DNA from 4 places in the Pseudomonas sp. D5(2026) genome. Region 1 is predicted to be linked to each of the others. Evidence: riboswitches for the same ligand, from Rfam matches in the RefSeq annotation. Region 1 holds a riboswitch; each other region holds the start of a gene.
The links. A riboswitch is a leader RNA that binds a small molecule or an ion and turns the genes downstream of it on or off. The one in region 1 is predicted to bind cobalamin.
Positions count from the first base shown of each region.

Region 1 (4,492 bases):
TGCTACGCCCGAGGCAAGGCTGGCAATGTTCAGTCGCCAGGGCGGTACAGGTGGGCATGCCCGGCACGGTACAAGGCCGATTCGGCGAACGGCGTATCCCCCAGTACATGACCTACCAGGATCAGCGCCGTGCGCCGGAAATCCTTGGCCGCTACGCGTTCGACAATGTCACCGAGGTTGCCGCGCACCCAATCCTGGTCTGGCCAGGTGGCCCGATGCACCACCGCAACCGGGCAGTGCGCGCCATAGTGCGGCACCAACTCATCGACAATGCGCGACAGGTGCTTGACCCCCAGATGAATTGCCAGGGTGCTGCCATGGCGCGCCAGGTCGCCCAATTGCTCACCAGGTGGCATGGGCGAACTGTCGCCATAACGGGTGAGGATCACCGTCTGCGCCACTTCAGGCAAGGTCAGCTCGCAGCCGAGCAGGGCGGCGCTCGCTGCCGTGGCGGTAACGCCGGGGATGACCTGGTAATCGATGCCTAGCGCCTGCAGGTGGCGGATCTGCTCACCGATGGCGCCGTACAGGCTGGGGTCGCCGCTATGCACCCGGGCCACATCCTGACCTTGTTCGTGCGCGCTGCGCATGGCAGCGATGATCTGTTCCAGATGCAGTTCGGCGCTGTTGATCACGGTTTCGGCCTGGTGGCCTTCGAGCACGGCGGCGGGCACCAGTGAACCGGCATAAATGATCACTGGGCACTGACGAATCAGCCGTTGGCCCTTGACCGTGATCAGCTCCGGGTCGCCGGGGCCGGCACCGATAAAGTAGATGGTCATGCTAAGTCCTGGCAAGAAAGAGGGTACGAAACGTTCAGCAGGCCAGGGCGAGCGTCGCCGGGCCCAGTACCTGGCGCGTCAGTAGCAGGCTGGCTGTACCCTGCCGCTGGCTGGCCAGGGCCAGTGCCGCGCTCTCGGCTACGCCCCAGCAGCCGCTGTGCCGGTAGGCAGCGGCGGACCGGTGGCTGAGCAGTGGTTCATAGGGTTGCAGTTGCGCGACATGGTACAGCACCAAAGGCAAACCTAGGTGCTCTGCCAGTTGCAACAACCCGGGCTCGTCGGCCTTCAGGCTGATGCTTGCGATGCCGCGCAGGTCAGCCAACGCCAGGCCCTGGTCGTCCAGAGCCTGGTGCAGCAAGCGATGCAAGGTGTCCGCCGGGCAACCCCGGCGGCAGCCAAAACCAGCGTAGAAGGCAGGCATCAAGCCTGGCTGGAACGGCGGAACAGCCAGGCGCTGAGCAGGCCCAAGGCCAGCCAGAAGGCGGCGTTGGTCAGCCAGGAGGCGACTTTGAACTGGGTTTCCAATGCTTCGGGGGCCAGGCTTTCGTGCACCTCCGGTTGCGGCGCACCGATGACATGAGGCATGACCAGCAGCACGGCGCCCAGCGCCTTCAGCAGCCAGTGGCGGGCAAACACCAGCAAGGCCAGGCCCAGCGCAGTGGCACTGGCTGTACCGACCCACCAGGTCTGGCGTTGCCCCAGGTCGGCGGCCGCAGTACCTGGCAGTTCTGGTGGCAAGCCCAGGGTTGGGGCCAGGCAGAACACGGCGAAGCCAGCCAACCCCCACAATGCGCCAGTGGCGGCGCGTTTGGGCTCGCGAAGGCTGTAAAGGGCGGCGAGGATCAGGGCGAAGCCGACCGCGACCACCAGGTTGCCGCCTGTGGTGGACAGCACGCGCTGCCAGCCGTCTTCCGGCGACCAGGCTTCGGCGCTGTGTTCATGAGCGGCCACTTCGCTACCGTGTTCGTGGTGTGCGGCCGGGGCCGAGGACTCGTAGGTTTCCGCCTCCAGAATCAGCGGAGCAACCCAGAAGCTTTGCAGCAAGGTCAGCAACAGGGCTGCAAGGAGCCCGCTGAAGCCCGCAGTACGGGCAATGCGCGTGATCATCAGGCGTACTCAGTGGCAGGGGAAGGCGGCGCTGTGGCGGGTGTCGTGGGCGGCGTTGTGCACGGCCTCAATGTGCGAGAACCCGGCAAAGTAGACCAGGCACAGACCCAGCAAGCTGGCACCGACGGCGATGGTTACACGCCGGCTGAGGGTAACGGGGGTAGCAAGGCTGTGTTGTTTGGCGCTGGTGACGGGCATGACGCGATCCTCTGCTTTTTTGTGGGCAACGGGCGAGCGCGGCAGCCCCGGACGTGGTCGCCCAAGGGAATGCAACAGCGCCCGCCCACCGCGGGGTGTTCATGAACGTCAGGCCGGTCTCCGGGCTTGCGAGGAAGAGCTGGGCTCCTGGAACGCGTCACCTTCCCATGCCGTACTACAAGGCACAGTGGTACAGACGCTTCACTCGCTTACCGTTGCGGGGGCAGCACCGGCATTGTCCGGCCCTGCAGAAGGGCCTGGGACGCACCGGTTTCCCGTTTCACCCCGTGAGGGGCACCTGAACGCGAGGCATAAGGAGAGCATGGGGCGGGCTTGGCGTCAATGTCATACACAGCGCGAGGCTGTCGAACAGCAGGTACTACAGGCTCAGGCCCGCAGGCAGAAGTGCAGGAACCGGGCGTTCACCCGCGGGCGAATGCCGCCAGCTTGTCGCCATCCAGCCGGTAACGCACCCACTCATCCTGCGCCTCGGCCCCCAGTTTCTGGTAGAAGCCGATCGCTGGCTCGTTCCAGTCCAGCACGCTCCATTCCAGGCGCCCGCAGTTGTTCGCCACCGCTTCGCGGGCAATGTGCTGCAACAACTGCCGGCCAGCGCCATCGCCGCGTTGTTCGGGGGTTACGTACAGGTCTTCCAGATAGATGCCATTGCGCCCGAGCCAGGTCGAGTAGCTGTAGAAGTACACGGCAAAGCCGATTGCACGGCCATCACGCTCGCACATCAGGGCGTGCACAGTGCTGCCTTCTTCGAACAGGCTGTGCTCGATGTCGGCAAGGGTGGCGACTACCTCGTGGCGAGCGCGTTCGTATTCGGCCAGTTCGGTGATGAAGGTGAGGATCTGCTCGGCATCGGTATGCACGGCAGGGCGAATGGTGAGGCTCATGGTGACGGCTTCCTTGGTCCGGATTGGCGATACAGTGATGTGTATCTACGTAATTTAATCAAACTGTACCAGTCGCTGGGAAAGGCGACTCCGGTAGTGTGACAGCACCTATAAAGAAAGTGGAATGCCCGCCATGCTTGCCTCTGCCGACCTGCTGACCGCCTTCGTGCTGTTTGCCTTCGTGTCTTCCATCACGCCAGGCCCCAACAACACCATGTTGCTGGCCTCGGGGGTAAACTTCGGCGTGCGCCGCTCGGTCCCTCACGCCTTGGGTATCAGCTTTGGTTTCATGGTGATGGTACTGGCCGTCGGCCTGGGGCTGGGCGAGGTGTTCAAGGCCTGGCCGCCACTGTACACAGTGCTGCGCTACACTGGCGCCGCCTATCTGCTGTACCTGGCCTGGAAGATCGCCACTTCCGGGCCGGTCGGCACGGCCTCGTCCAGTGCCCGCAAACCGCTGGGCTTCTGGGGAGCAGCGGCGTTCCAGTGGGTCAACCCGAAGGCCTGGGTGATGGCGGTGGGGGCGATTACCACCTACACACCCGCGCAAGGCTATGTAACCAACGTGATCGTCATTGCGGCCTTGTTCGCTTTGGTCAACCTGCCGAGCGTGGGGGTATGGGTGATGTTCGGCAGCGCCCTGCGCAACCTGTTGCAGCATTCGCGCTGGCTGATGCTGTTCAATGTCGTGATGGCCCTGTTGCTGGTGATTTCACTGTACCCGCTGCTGTTTGTAGAATCAGCGTTTTCCTGACCCCGAGAGTACAGTAAGCCCATGCAGTTGATCCCCTGGTCCCACGAATGCGCCGAAGGTTTCACCCTGCGTGGCTGGCGAACCCCGGCCAGTGGCAAACCGCTGCTGCATTTCCTGCATGGCAACGGCTTCTGTTGCCTGACCTATCAACCGCTGCTGATGCGCCTGGGCGAGCATTTCGACCTGTGGCTTTGCGACGTTCAAGGCCATGGCGACAGTGACCATGGCGGGGTGTTTCGCGGCTGGAACCGCTCCGCTGCCTTGGCGGTGGAGGCCTTTCAGGGCGGGCGTGGCGAATATGGCGACGTACAGCGGTTTGCCGTAGGTCACAGCTTCGGTGGCGTGCTCACAGGGCTGATCCTGGGCAGTGAGCCGCAACTGTTCGCACGTGCCGTGCTGCTCGACCCGGTACTGTTCAGCCGACGCATGATCGGCGTGATGGGGGCGGCAGCCCTGGTCGGCCTGCATCAGCGCCACGGCCTGGCCCGCAAGGCTGCCAGCCGCCGCAGCCACTGGCCCGATCGCGAGTCGGCGTTGGCCTCGCTGGAAGGGCGCGGCATCTTCAAAGGCTGGACACATGCGGCACTGCAGGCCTATGTCGAGCATGCCATCGGGGATTGTGGCGAGGCTGTGGTGCTCAAGTGCCGGCCCAGCCGTGAAGTGGAAATCTTCAGCTCGTTCCCTAAACGCTTGTGGGCCAGTCTGGCTGCAATCAGGACGCCGACACGAGTGTTGTATGGCGAAGACAC
Region 1 is NZ_CM173421.1:2,806,293-2,810,784, forward strand. It holds gene cobM (precorrin-4 C(11)-methyltransferase) at 30-782, opposite strand; gene AC3B5Q_RS12905 (cobalamin biosynthesis protein) at 817-1,203, opposite strand; gene AC3B5Q_RS12910 (CbtA family protein) at 1,203-1,889, opposite strand; gene AC3B5Q_RS12915 (CbtB domain-containing protein) at 1,899-2,087, opposite strand; cobalamin riboswitch at 2,182-2,404, opposite strand; gene AC3B5Q_RS12920 (GNAT family N-acetyltransferase) at 2,510-2,989, opposite strand; gene AC3B5Q_RS12925 (LysE family translocator) at 3,114-3,743, shown strand; gene AC3B5Q_RS12930 (alpha/beta fold hydrolase) at 3,765-4,492, shown strand, end outside.

Region 2 (4,492 bases), 400 kb from region 1:
GTGGTATTGATCAGCACTTCGGCGCCGACCTCGTCCAGCCAGGCTTCGACCTGTTCCAGGCAGGCGCTTTCCTTGAGGCTGGCCACGGCGATCGGCAACGGGTTCAGGCCGGCAGCCTGCAGGCGCTGGCAGAACACGTCGATGAAGGCGGTATTGGCCGCTTGCAGGTGCGAGCGGTAGAACAGTAACGGCGCCACCGGCTGTTCGGGGTGCCAGTGCGGGTACCAGTCCTCGAGTGTCGCGCTGCCGTTGGCCGGGTGATAGACCGCCGTGCGCGGCAAAGGCTGCGGTTCGTCCCAGGCATAGTCGCGGCCCAGCCACTGGCTGGCCAGGCAGTTGAACAGGTTGATGGCGTTGGCCTTGCCGCCCTGGCGCAGGTAATGCCAAAGCCGCTCGGCCTGCTCACCGCGGACGTTGCCCAGGCTGGTCAGCTCCGGGTCTGGGCGGTCGTCGCCCGGCACCAGAATCAGCTGCACGCCACGGGCGGCCAGCTCGACCAGTTGTTCGACACCATAGCGCCAGTAACCAACGCCACCGTGCAGCGACACCAGGATGACCTTGGCATGGCGCAGCACCTGGTCGACATACAGGTCGACCGATGCATGGTTCTGCACCTGCATCGGGTTGGCCAGGCGCAGGCCGGGAAAGTCTTCGGGCAATTGCTCGGCGGTGTCGGCGAGCAATGCCAGGTGCGAATCGCCGCTGCAGAGAATCACCAGCTCGGCGGGTGTCTGGCCGAGGTCGGCAATGCTGTCATCCGGTACGAAACCACCGGGCTGGGTCCGCAGCAGGTGCATGGGTCAGGCGCCCAGTGCCTGGCGCAGGCGCGCTTCCAGCTGGGCAGCATCGAGGTCCTGGCCGATCAGCACCAGGCGGGTAATGCGCGGCTCGTCGGCACGCCAGGCGCGGTCGAAGTGCTTGTCGAAACGGGTACCCACACCTTGTACCAGCAGGCGCATCGGCTTGCCCGGGATGGCGGCGAAGCCTTTGGCGCGCAGGATACCGAACTCCACCACCAGCTGGGTCAGCGCATCGAGCAGCAGGCTTTCGTCGGCTTCAGGCAGGTCGATGGAGATGGAATCGAAAGCGTCGTGGTCATGATCGTCATGATCGTCGCCGTCGTGGTGGGAATCGTGGTGAGTTCGACGGCCATCGATATGTGACTCGGACTCGGCACCCACGCCCAGCAGCACGTCCAGTGGCAGCTTGCCGCTGCTGGCCTCGATCACTTTCACCGCCGGCGGCAGTTCTTCGGCCACCTCGGCACGCACCTTGGCCAGGCCTTCGGCGTCGATCAGGTCGGCCTTGTTCAACACCACCAGGTCGGCGCTGGCCAGCTGGTCAGCGAACAGCTCGTGCAGGGGCGATTCATGGTCCAGGTTAGGGTCGAGCTTGCGCTGGGCATCGACCTGGTCCGGGTAGGCGGCGAAGGTGCCAGCGGCCACGGCCGGGCTGTCGACCACGGTGATGACCGCATCGACGGTGCAGGCATTGCGGATTTCCGGCCACTGGAACGCTTGTACCAATGGTTTGGGCAGGGCCAGGCCGCTGGTTTCGATGAGAATGTGGTCGAGGTCGCCACGGCGTGCGACCAGCTCACGCATCACCGGGAAGAATTCTTCCTGCACGGTGCAGCACAGGCAACCGTTGGCCAGTTCGTAGACGCGGCCGCTGGCTTCTTCCTCGGTGCAACCGATGCTGCACTGCTTGAGGATTTCGCCATCGATGCCCAGTTCGCCGAACTCGTTGACGATGACCGCAATGCGGCGGCCCTGGGCGTTGTCGAGCATGTGGCGCAGCAAGGTGGTCTTGCCCGAGCCGAGGAAGCCGGTGACGATGGTGACGGGGAGCTTGGCCAGTGTTTTCATGTCGCATTGCCCTTGGCAGTGTGGCGCGGGCATGCAGGACGACAGCCGCGGGCCGGACCGGCCGGGCTTGTTCGCCACCGGATCACCCCGCCCGGTTGAAAGTCGAAAACGTGACGAGGCAGGTCTCCTGGCTTGCACCGTTCCATGCCCCCGTTCAGTTGAACAGCGGGCTGGCGGGATGACGCCTTCCCGCGCGCTGACGCAGTGGCTGTGTCGATCCGTTGTCGGTGCTTACAGTTGCGGGGGCAGCCGCGGCTTGTACCGCGTTCCCGTCTTAGCTCCGGCCATGCCGAAGAACCTCGAAGTGGGCAAGGCTACGCAGTGGCTGGCGGGTGGTCAACCATTGCTGCCGGCTGGTCGACCATAAGGGCAGCAACTGCGCTACAGTGGCACTTTTTCAACGGACAAGGACGCCCCATGCCCCTCGCCCCCGCCCTACCGGTATTGCGCATGTTCTCCGCCGACAAGGCCAAGGCTTTTTACCTGGATTTTCTGCAGATGCAGGGGCAAGACCCGTTCGGCAACCGCCTGCGCTTTTGCCAGCAGATCGATGACGAGGCCAACCCATGAAGGCATTGGGCAAACGCGAGATAAGTCGCCTGGAGCGGGAGTTGGTCGCGTGCCTGACCGATGCCTGCGAAGCCGCCAAGGCGGAGATTGTCGGCTTCAGTTGGCTTACCCATCGCCTCGACCCCGAGGACTTTCCGAGCAGCCTGCGTATCACCTGGGTATTCGAGCAAGAGGCCGACAAGGCAGCGGCCGTGGTCGGTGATGCGAAGGCGCGCATGCTGGCGCTTACCGGCCTGGCGCTGGAGCAAGCCGGCATTCAGCTGGACAATCCGGCCTGGCATGTGCGATTCGACAGTGAAGAGGCCTGCGTGCACGGCCACGGCGGAGACTGGGCCAAGCGCTTGCAGACGCAGCGCTGAGCCCCAACCGGCAGCCGGTGCTTTACCCGGCCCCAAACGGTCCGTTAGGCTACGCATTCCCTAAATTACGAGGTGTTCGTCCAATGCGCCATTGATGCCGCCGTCCGTTCGACGGCCAGTCTTCAGCCTCCGGTTCGTTCCGGAGATGTCGCGGCATTTGTGGAGATGTACATGACGAACACGTCGATTCTGACGCTGGACAGCGTTTCCTTGGTCTTGCCTGATGGCAGGCCGCTGTTTAGCAACCTCAACGAAACCTTCGACCAACGCCGCACCGGCCTGGTCGGGCGCAATGGCGTGGGCAAAAGCCTGCTAGGGCAAATTCTTGCCGGCCAGCGTGAACCGAGCAGCGGCCATTGTCGGCGCCTCGGGCCTGTCCACTTGCTGGATCAGCAAGTCATCGAGCGCAGCGCCACGCTGGCCGACCTGGCTCAAGTGGGGCCGGTGATTGCGGCGCTGGAACGCATCGAGCAAGGCAGCATCAAGCCCCAGGATTTCGACACCGTTGGCGAGCGCTGGGATATGCGCGAGCAATTGCAACTGCAGCTTCAGTGCCACGGCCTGGGTCAACTTGACTGGCGCCAGCCCGCTCGGACCCTGAGCGGTGGCCAAGCCATGCGCGTGGCACTGATTGGCGCGTGGCTCAGCGATGCTGATTACCTGATCCTCGACGAGCCAAGCAATCACCTGGACAGCAACGCCCGCGCCCAGTTGCTGAGCATGATCGAAGCCTGGGACCGTGGCTTGCTGGTGATCAGCCACGACCGCAGCCTGCTGGCGCACATGGCACGCATTGTCGAATTATCCAGCCTGGGCTTGCAGGCCTATGGTGGCAACTACAGCCTCTATAGTGCGCAAAAAGCCAACCAGACGGCGCAGGCCCAGCAGCAACTTGCCCGGCTGAAGCAGGAGCAGCAACGCCAGGCCGGTGAACTGCAGCGCCAACGCGAAGACCTGGAGCGCCATCAGGCCCGGGCCGGGCGCCAAGCCAGGCACGCCAACCAAGCCAAGATCCTGGTCGACCGCAAGCAGGAGCGCAGCCAGGCCACTGCCGGCAAGCAGCGCCGCGACCATCGCGATGCTCGGCAAACGCTTATGGGCAAAGTGCGTGACGCCGCCCGCGAGGTGGAGCGAGACAGCGCTATTACCTTGCACACGCCCACCCCTCAGCGTCATCCGGGCCGTGAAGTGTTGGCCTTGCAGGCACTTTGCTTGCCCCATGGCACCCGTAAAGCGCTTGACCTGCGCTTGTGCCTGGGCCAGCGCGTAGGGCTGATCGGCGCCAATGGCAGTGGCAAGTCCACCCTGCTCAGGCTGCTGAATGGGGAATTGCCGGCATCGCCCGACAACGTGCGCCTCAGTGGTGAGACCGCCCTACTCGACCAGCACTGCAGCACACTGGCAGGCAACCGCAGCGTGCTCGAACACCTGCGCCAAGCCAACCCGACGCTGGCCCAGGGAAAATTGCGCAGCCGCCTGGCGCAACTGGGCCTGGATGCGGCCCGTATCGAACTGCCCAGTGGCCTACTTAGCGGCGGCGAGCGTATGAAGGCGGCGCTGGCCGCCGTGCTGTATCGTGAACGGCCGCTCGACCTGTTGCTGCTTGACGAACCCGGCAACCACCTGGACCTGCCATCGCTGACAGCCCTGGAACGCATGCTTGGGCAGTTTCGCGGGGCGCTGATAGTGGCGTCC
Region 2 is NZ_CM173421.1:3,206,897-3,211,388, forward strand. It holds gene cobN (cobaltochelatase subunit CobN) at 1-797, opposite strand, end outside; gene cobW (cobalamin biosynthesis protein CobW) at 801-1,868, opposite strand; cobalamin riboswitch at 1,969-2,185, opposite strand; gene AC3B5Q_RS14925 (hypothetical protein) at 2,286-2,438, shown strand; gene AC3B5Q_RS14930 (hypothetical protein) at 2,435-2,797, shown strand; gene AC3B5Q_RS14935 (ATP-binding cassette domain-containing protein) at 2,969-4,492, shown strand, end outside.
Region 2: it holds a riboswitch for cobalamin, as region 1 does, so the genes downstream of both, cobW (cobalamin biosynthesis protein CobW) here and AC3B5Q_RS12915 (CbtB domain-containing protein) in region 1, are expected to answer to the same signal.

Region 3 (4,492 bases), 710 kb from region 1:
CCTTACCAGAGCTTGCCGGTGTAGTTGCTTGACCTGGACGGCCCCTGCAGGTCAGTCCACCAGCGGCCACTGCGCCAAGGGCCAGTAAGCCCCCTTGCGCGACTCGTAGAGCGTAAAGTGTCGTGCGGTGAGGTAAAACTCCGGCGCGCTGCTGGCCTCGGGCGGCTGCCCGCGGTAATCCCTGGACAGCGTCAGGTGCGGTCGATACTCACGTTTGGCCGCCTCCATCCCCAACGGCAGCAGCGCCTGCTGCAAACCGTACACCAGTTGCAACAGGGTCGGCGGTACCTGCTGCGCCTCCAGCACCAGGGCGCTGGCCCGCTGCCACACCTGCAAACGGTCGAGCAACAGCCGCGGCGCCGAGGCTGGCAGCGCCAGTTGGTCGACGGCCGCGCAAATCGCAGGCACCTGCGCGGTATCCACATCACCGAGGAACAGCAGCGTGACGTGGAAGTTGGCGGCCGGCACCGGTTTGCCGCTGCGCAGGTTCAGCCCTCGCCGCCACTGGGCCAGGTCACGGCGCTGGGCGTCGCTGACCGGCAAGGCGAAGAACAGCCGCTTGAACGGACTACCACTGGGGCGTATATCCTGAACCATACCAACTCCCTGACATGAAACGTTTGCGCAAGACTGTAGGGTATTACACCAATGTCGCCCCACAGTTTCGTAACAATCAGTACAAACTACCCCCATGATTGTTTATGCTGGCGGGCTCATGCCATGGCGCATGGCCATTCTTCGACCAGTAAACGTCCATGAAAATTGCACTCGTACTCATCTTCGTCCTCTCGATCGCCTATGTTCACCTGCGCGGTCGGGTTCGCCACAAGCTGACTCGCCAGCTGGGCGACCACTCCAGCTTCCTGGCCCCGATCAACAGCTTCCTGTACCTGTTCTCCAAACACCCGGCTAAGCCTTACCTGCCGGTCGAGGCCTTTCCAGAACTGAAACCGCTGCAGGACCACTGGCAGGAGATCCGCGAGGAAGGTCGCCAGTTGCTGCACGTGGGTGAAATCAAGAAGTCCGACAATTACGATGACGTCGGTTTCAACTCGTTCTTCAAGACCGGCTGGAAGCGCTTTTACCTGAAGTGGTATGGCGAAAGCCACCCGTCGGCAATGGCCCTTTGCCCACGCACGACCGAGCTGCTGCAAGGCATCGGCACGGTCAAGGCGGCCATGTTCGCCACCCTGCCACCCGGTGCCAAGCTGGTGCGCCACCGTGACCCGTATGCCGGTTCCTACCGCTACCACCTGGGCCTGGACACACCGAATGACGATGGCTGCTACATCGATGTGGACGGCGAGAAATACGCGTGGCGCGATGGTGAGGGGGTCATCTTCGACGAAACCTACATCCACTATGCGGCCAACACCACCGAGCACAACCGCATCATCCTGTTCTGCGACGTCGAACGCCCGCTCAAGTACCGCTGGGCAACTGCGTTCAACCGCTGGTTCAGCCGCAACGTGATGGCCGCTGCCGCTGCGCCCAACGACGCCAGCGACAAGACCGGTGGCATCAACCGCCTGTTCACCCGCATCTACAAGATCCGCGAGCGTGGCAAGGCGCTGAAAAAGCGCAACCGCATGCGCTACTACCTGGAAAAATGGGCAGTGGTCGCGGCGTTGGTGCTGGTGTTCATCTACATCTGAAGGCTCAACGCAGGCCACTGTACGAGTGACCTGCGTTTACCAACCAAAGTACCGCCTCACACGTGCAACTCTTCGACTAGCCTGAAAGCTCCACTCGCAACCCCCCCAAGGTGAAGACGATGAGCATGATGGACTGGGACGCCTACCGTAAGCAGTTGATGGCCGGCATCGGCGATCTCAAGCAACTCTCACCCGACACCGTAGCCGGCTACATGACCGCCAGCGGTGCAGGCGCCAAAACCAACCACCTGGATGCCAAGACCCGCGAGCTGATCTCCTTGGCCGTGGCTGTGACCACCCGCTGCGACGGCTGTATCGCCGTGCATTCGCAGCAGGCCGTCAAAGCGGGTGCCAGCCGCGAGGAAATTGCCGAGGCCCTCGGCGTGGCCGTGGCCATGAACGCCGGTGCCGCGCTGGTGTACTCGGCCCGCGCAATGGACGCGGTGGGCAAGGCCAACGGTTGAGCACAAACGGCGTCGTCGCCCTTGCGCGACGGCGCCGCGCCACCCAGACTGGGCGGCTCACCCCGCGCAGGAACCCGCATGATCCACATTCGCCCCATGACGCCGGAAGATTTTGATCGTTTCTGGCCCACCTTCCAGGCCATTGTCCAAGCCCGTGAAACCTACGCTTTCGACCCGGCGCTGAGCTTCGAGCAGGCCCGCCAGCTGTGGCTGGAGCTGCCCTTGCACACGCTGTTGGCCGAAGAAGATGGCGAGCTACTGGGGTCCTATTACCTCAAGCCCAATGCTGCCGGGCCTGGTGCGCATGTAGGCAATTGCGGCTACATGGTCTGCGAACAGGCGCGCGGCCGGGGCGTGGCGCGCTTGATGTGCGAGCACTCGCAAAAGCTCGCGCGCCAGGAAGGCTTTCTGGCATTGCAGTTCAACTCGGTGGTAGCCACCAACGCAGTGGCCGTGGCGCTATGGCACAAGCTGGGCTTTGAAACAGTCGGCCGTTTGCCCAAGGCCTACCGTCATGCCCGCCTGGGGCTGGTGGACTGCCTGGTGATGTACAAATGGCTGGCGGATGAGCCGGTGGTGGAGAAGCCGCCGCTGCTGATCGGGCGCAAGAACATCGAGGCACGGGTATCGCGGCGCCGCGGGCGCTAGCCTGTTCAGGCAAACCTGCCTTCAAACTCACAACCTGATTTTTTCGCGACACTCACAGCACACCCACATTTGACGCCCCAGCCTTTCAATGGTCAGATGCGCGCCAGTTTCAGGTGCCCTGCGCCGCCGCGCGCAGGGTGAAACGGGAAACCGGTGCGTCGTGTTGCCCACGACAAGTCCGGTGCTGCCCCCGCAACGGTAAGCGAGCGAACCCTTCGAGATACCACTGTGCTCAGGCATGGGAAGGTGAAGGTTTCATGCCCCTCGCAAGCCCGGAGACCGGCCTGGAGCTTCACTTGGCAACCCGCGGTGGGCGGGCGCAGGCCGGAATCCGTGCGCGCGCCTGCCTGCATGGTTCGCCTTTGCGTGTTTTCCACCGGGATCCATTCATTCCTGCAGCAGTGGAACGACATGTCCCGTATGTTCAAGCTTCACCCTCTGGCGGCCTGCCTGGCCGTCACCCTGCCGGCGCTGGCTGATGACCGCGACCCGCAGCCTCTGGCCCTGCCTTCCACGGCCATCACCGACACCCTCGACAGCCGTACCATCGACCTGGCCACGCCGACCCAGGCAGGCTCGCGCCTTGGCCTCAGTGCCCTGGAGACGCCGGCCAGCACCAGCAGTATCAGCGAACGGCAGATTCAGCAGCGCAACAACCTCACAGTGCAGGATGCAGTGACCCGCTCGCCGGGCATTACCTTCGTCGGCTCACCGGGGGACGGCGGTACAGGCTTGTCTGCCCGCGGCTTTGCCGGCCACAGCTCGGTGATGACCCTGTTCGACGGCGCGCGCCTGTACACCGGTGCCGGCACCCAAACCTTCCCGGTCGACCCGTGGATGGTCGAACGCATCGAGGTGATTCGCGGCCCGGCCTCGGTACTGCATGGCGAAGGCGCCACCGGCGCGGTGATCAACGTGATCCCGAAAAAACCTTTTGCCGGCGAAGTGCGCAACCACCTGCGCCTGGGTTACGGCTCGTGGGACCGCCAGCAGCTCGGCCTGGACAGCGGCGGCAGCCTCAGCGAGCGCCTGAGCTACCGCCTGACGCTGAACCAGCAGGCCGGCAATGGCTGGGTCGACCGCACCGCTTCACGTAGCCTGGCCATGAGCGCCGCGCTGCGTTTCGATGCCAGTGATGACCTCAGCTTCACGCTGGCCCATGACCGCGGCGATGCACAACCTGCCAACTACTACGGCACCCCGCTGATCGACGGCCACTACCGCAGCAGCCTGCGCAAAAAGAACTACAACGTACAGAACGACGTGCAGCAGTACGTTGATGAATGGACCCGGCTGACAACCGACTGGGCGCTGAACGACCAGCTCAGCGCCAGCAACCAGCTGTACTACATCAAAAGCCGCCGCCACTGGCGCAACGCCGAGGACTACAGCTGGGACGCAGAGCGTCAGCAACTGCTGCGCGGCAGCTACCTGGAGATCAAGCACAACCAGGAGCAGTTCGGCGACCGCCAGACCTTCACCTTCGACCACACCCTGTTCGGCCTGGCCAGCAAGACCGTGCTCGGTGCCGAGTACAACAAGGTGCGCTTCAACGTCGACAGCAATTCCCCCTACAACGATGTCGGCGGCGACTACGTCGACCCGTGGCAGCCACAGCCCGGCGGGTTCCATAGCGCCTCGCCGTTGCGGCCGCAAACGCTCTCGACCACCCATACCTTTGCCCTGTTTGCCGAAAACCGCCTGCAATTGAGCGATCGCCTGTCG
Region 3 is NZ_CM173421.1:3,518,464-3,522,955, forward strand. It holds gene AC3B5Q_RS16320 (AraC family transcriptional regulator) at 1-24, shown strand, start outside; gene thpR (RNA 2',3'-cyclic phosphodiesterase) at 52-597, opposite strand; gene lpxO (lipid A hydroxylase LpxO) at 756-1,655, shown strand; gene AC3B5Q_RS16335 (carboxymuconolactone decarboxylase family protein) at 1,775-2,119, shown strand; gene AC3B5Q_RS16340 (GNAT family N-acetyltransferase) at 2,198-2,767, shown strand; cobalamin riboswitch at 2,862-3,069, shown strand; gene AC3B5Q_RS16345 (TonB-dependent receptor) at 3,179-4,492, shown strand, end outside.
Region 3: it holds a riboswitch for cobalamin, as region 1 does, so the genes downstream of both, AC3B5Q_RS16345 (TonB-dependent receptor) here and AC3B5Q_RS12915 (CbtB domain-containing protein) in region 1, are expected to answer to the same signal.

Region 4 (4,492 bases), 720 kb from region 1:
GTAGCAGCACCTGCGGCCGTTGGGCCAGCGCGCGGGCGATGTGTACACGCTGGCGCTCGCCACCGGACAGCGACCCCCACAGGCGCGTGCGCAGGTGCAGGGCATCGAGGTCGGTCAGGGCTTGCTCGACGATGGCGCGGTCCTGCCGCGAGAACGGTGCCAGGGCCGAGAGCCAGGGTGTGCGGCCCAAGGCAACCGCGTCGAACACGCTGATCGCATCGAGGGTGTCGGCCTGTTGCTCGACCAGCGCCAGCGTCTGGGCAACACGGCGGCGGGGCATCTGTGCCAGTGGCTCACCCATGAGCTGCACGCTGCCGCAGGCCGGTTTGCGCAACCCTGCCAGCAACTTCAGTAGCGAGGATTTGCCCGAGCCGTTAGGGCCGACAATGCCCAGGGTTTCACCGGCGACAACGCTGAGGTCGATATCGCTGAGCACGGTATTGCCGGCCAGTTGCAGCCCCAGCCCATGGCAGGCCAGCGGAGGGATGCGAACTGCTGTCATGGCGGTCATGGGCGCCCCCGACGGCTAACCAGAATCAGCGCGAATACGGGGGCACCGATCAGCGCAGTCACCACGCCCACCGGGATCACCTGGCCGGCGATCAGCGTGCGTGAAAGAATGTCTGCCGCAATCAGGAACAGCGCACCGCCCAGTGCGCTGGCGGGCAACAGACGGCTGTGCCCGGGGCCGAGCAGAAGGCGCAGGGCATGGGGTATTACCAGCCCGACAAACCCGATGGCGCCGACAATGGACACCATCACAGCCGTCACCAGCGCTGCACAACTGATCAGCAGCAATTGGGTGCGCCGCACCGGGATGCCCAGCGAGGCGGCCGAATCGGTACCGAAGGTGAAGGCATCCAGAGCACGGCGGTGCCACAGGCACACCAGCAAACCGAAAATCGCCACCGGCACAGCCAGCCACACCGAAGGCCAGCGCACGCCGCTCAGGTTGCCCAGCAGCCAGAACAGGATACCGCGCGCCTGCTCGGCGGTGGCCGACTTGGTGATCAGGAAGGCGGTCAGTGCATTGAACAGTTGCGAGCCGGCGATACCGGCAAGGATCACCTGGGCATTGTTGCTGCTGGGGCCGGCCGCGCGGGCCAGCACCAGTACCAAGGCGAATGCGGCCACGGCACCGATGAAAGCCCCTGCGGACATGCTTAACGCCAGGCTACCCAGGCCCAGCAGGCCGACGAGTACCGCGCCGGTCGAGGCACCGGCAGACAGCCCCAGCAAGTAGGGCTCGGCCAGTGGGTTGCGCAACATCGCCTGCAGGATGACACCGCAGGTGGCCAGCCCGGCGCCACAAGCGGCTGCGACCAGGGTGCGGGTCAGGCGGTAGTTCCAGACGATGCCGGCGTCGATCGGGTCCACCGGGTAGGCGGCTTGCCACAGGTGGTTGGCCAGCACCTGGCCGACCACGCTGGGCGACAGGTTGGTTTCGCCGATGGCGGTGCCGGCCAGCAGGGCAGCCAACAGGGCGGCCAGGGCAACGGCGATGCAGGGTAACAGGCGAATCATCACTGGGCTGCTTTACCGCTGGCGAAGGCCGTGGACAGCGTTTGAACGCCGCGGAACAGGCGGATACCGGCCTGCATGGCGTCGGCGTCAAGGATAATGATACGGTCGTGCTTCACTGCGTCCATGTTGCGGGTTACCGGATCACTGCGCAGGAATTCGAGCTTTTTCTGGTAGTCGTCGGCGGGGAAACGGCGGCGGTCCATGCGCGCGATGATCAGCCAGGTCGGATTGGCCTTGGCCAGGGTTTCCCAGCCTACGCTTGGCCATTCTTCGCTGGACTCGACCACGTTGCGTACACCAAGGGTGCGCAGCATGAAGTCGGCGACACCCTGGCGGCCGGCCACATAGGGGTCGATGTGAAGGTCGGCGCTGGAGAACCAGAACAGCGCCGTAGTTGCCGACAGGTCCTTGCCGGCCAGCCGCGCCCTGGCGCTGTCCAGATGCCCTTGCAATTCTGCGTTCAGGGCCGCACCGCGGTCCTGAACGTCGAAGATCTCGGCCAGTTGGCTGACGCTCTTGTAGATGCTGTCTACCTGGAACGCTTGCAGGCGGGTGCCGTCTGCACCGACCAGGTTGTCCTTGCCTTCGCAGTCCGATGGCAGCACGTAGGTGGGGATCTTCAGTTCATCGAACTGCTCGCGGGTGGCGACCGAGCCCTGGGCACCGACCATCCATTCGAACTGCACCGCGACCAGCTGCGGGTGCTTGCCGACCACCGCCTCGAAGCTGGGTTCGTTGTCGGCCAGGCGTGGAACCTTGGCGTTCACTGCCTGGTATTCAGGCAATACGTTGTTGAACCACAGCGCGGTGCCCGCCAGCTTATCACCCAGCCCCAAGGCATAGAGCAGCTCGGTACCGGCCTGGCCGATGGTGACGGCGCGCTGCGGTGCCTGAGCAAAAGTCTGCGGCTTGCCGCAGTTGTCGACCGTCAGCGGGTAGTGGGTGGCAGCGGCCTGGGCCAGGCCGGTGAGGCCTAGGCCCGCGAGCAGGGTGGCGAAACGGGGCAGCATGCTGGGCGATCTCCTATCGGACAGTTCTGGTGAGGAACGCACGGACAGGCATCGCCGAGCCCCAGCGGGTGGCTGGGGCAACACTGACGGCCAATCCCGGACACCCCGCCGGTTGGTGAATGCAGGCCGGCAGGTCTCCTGACTGGTGCGTCATGGCCTGGCTCCGGCCTTCCCGGGCGGTAGGCCCAGTGGCATGGGTGGAGCAGGCTCGGCACCTACAGTTGCGGGGGCAGTTCCGTTTGGCCCGTATTGGCGGGCCTGGGATTCCCTGTTAGTTCCGTGGTGGAAACCGGCGGCCCGCATGGTAGACCATCGCGGCGCCGGGGGAAAACGCTTTTCAGAAGTACTTCATCCAGCTGATGTCGCGGCGGCGCTGCTTCAGCCGGGCGAACCCGCGCACCGGCAGGTACAGCGAAACCGCCAGCAGTACCGCGCCCAGCCACACCGTTGCAATGCGGTCGAAACCGAAGTAGTCGCCATGGTTGAGCCCGAACAGCGCCACGCAGGCCAGGTACAGCAGCTTCAGCACATACAGGTGCAGCAGGTAGAAGAACATCGGTGCCGCACCGAACACCGCCAGTGCCGTGATCCAGCGCACTTGGCCGGCCCGCTCGAACGCGCGTAACAGCAGCAGGCCACAGCCCAGGGTCAGGGCCAGGAACAGAAGCGACGGTGGGTATTTGGTGATGTTGAAGAAGCTCATCAGGGTTTGCGTGAAGGTTGGATAACCGCTCCACGGCGCCTCACCGTAACCGTTGAACATGCGCAGCAGGGCAAAGCCAAGCAGCGCGAGCAAACCGGCTACCTGCAGGTGTTGCTGGCGTTGTCCGGCATCGCTGCCACGGGCGAACCAGGGCCCCAGGCCGTAACCCAGGGCGATGACGCCGATCCAAGGCAGCACCGGGTAAGACGTGCGCAGGTGCAGGGTCTCGGAAAACGCCAGCCAGCCACGATCATGCAGGATTGCCCACGGCACATGCAGGGCTGACTCTACGCCGAAGTGCACGCCGTCGAGCAGGTTGTGGCCGGCGACGATGATGGCGCCCAGGGCGAGTAGCGCGGCGCGTGGCAGCCACACCAGCAGCGACAGGGCGATCATGCTGACGCCGATGGCCCAGATCACTTGCAGGTAAATCACGCTGGGGGGCAACTGGAAGGTCCAGGCGAAGTTGACCAGGGTGAACTCCAGCACCACCAGGAACAGCCCGCGTTTGAGCAGGAACGCCGAGACGTCGCCACGGCCCTGATACTTCTCGCCATACAGCCAGGCCGACAGGCCGGTCAGCAGGACGAACACCGGCGCACACAAGTGGGCGAGGGTGCGGCTGAAGAAAAGCGCCGGTTCCGTGGTGTCGATGGCCATGGGGTCGCTGACCTGGTGGTGCAGGAAGAAAGTCTCGCGGACGTGGTCCAGGAGCATGAACAGGATCACCAGGCCGCGCAGGGCATCGATGCTCTGCAGGCGCTGGGTGATCAGCGTGGGCGTGGCGCTGGCACTTGTCATGGGCTGTCTAATAGGAATGGATTTCATGTGAAACGTTATCGTATAACAAGATGCTAAAAGGGAATAGAGGTTTTTGTGTGGCCTGTGCCGGGCTCTTCGCAGCACAAGCCACCCAGATCAGAAGCTGTAATCCACCGTCGCGAAGTACGACCGCGGCATCCCCATCAACCACTGCTGCCCGCTGAACGCCGACTGCACATACTCGCGATCGAACAGGTTGTTCAACTGCAACCCCAGCTTCACGTCCGGCAACACTTGCCAGGCGATGTTGGCATCGACCACGGTGTAGCCGGGGGCGCTGTGGTTATTGGCGGTATCGGCATAACGCTCATCCACATAACGCGCCCCCAAGCCGGCCTCTACCTGCTGGCCGAAGCCTTTGCTCAACCAAAGGTTGGCGGTACGCCGTGGCACGTTGGCCGGCCGGTTGCCTGCGCGGTCCTGCGGCAGACCG
Region 4 is NZ_CM173421.1:3,523,432-3,527,923, reverse strand. It holds gene AC3B5Q_RS16365 (ABC transporter ATP-binding protein) at 1-511, opposite strand, end outside; gene AC3B5Q_RS16360 (FecCD family ABC transporter permease) at 508-1,524, opposite strand; gene AC3B5Q_RS16355 (ABC transporter substrate-binding protein) at 1,524-2,534, opposite strand; cobalamin riboswitch at 2,646-2,843, opposite strand; gene AC3B5Q_RS16350 (acetyltransferase domain-containing protein) at 2,872-4,038, opposite strand; gene AC3B5Q_RS16345 (TonB-dependent receptor) at 4,156-4,492, opposite strand, start outside.
Region 4: it holds a riboswitch for cobalamin, as region 1 does, so the genes downstream of both, AC3B5Q_RS16355 (ABC transporter substrate-binding protein) here and AC3B5Q_RS12915 (CbtB domain-containing protein) in region 1, are expected to answer to the same signal.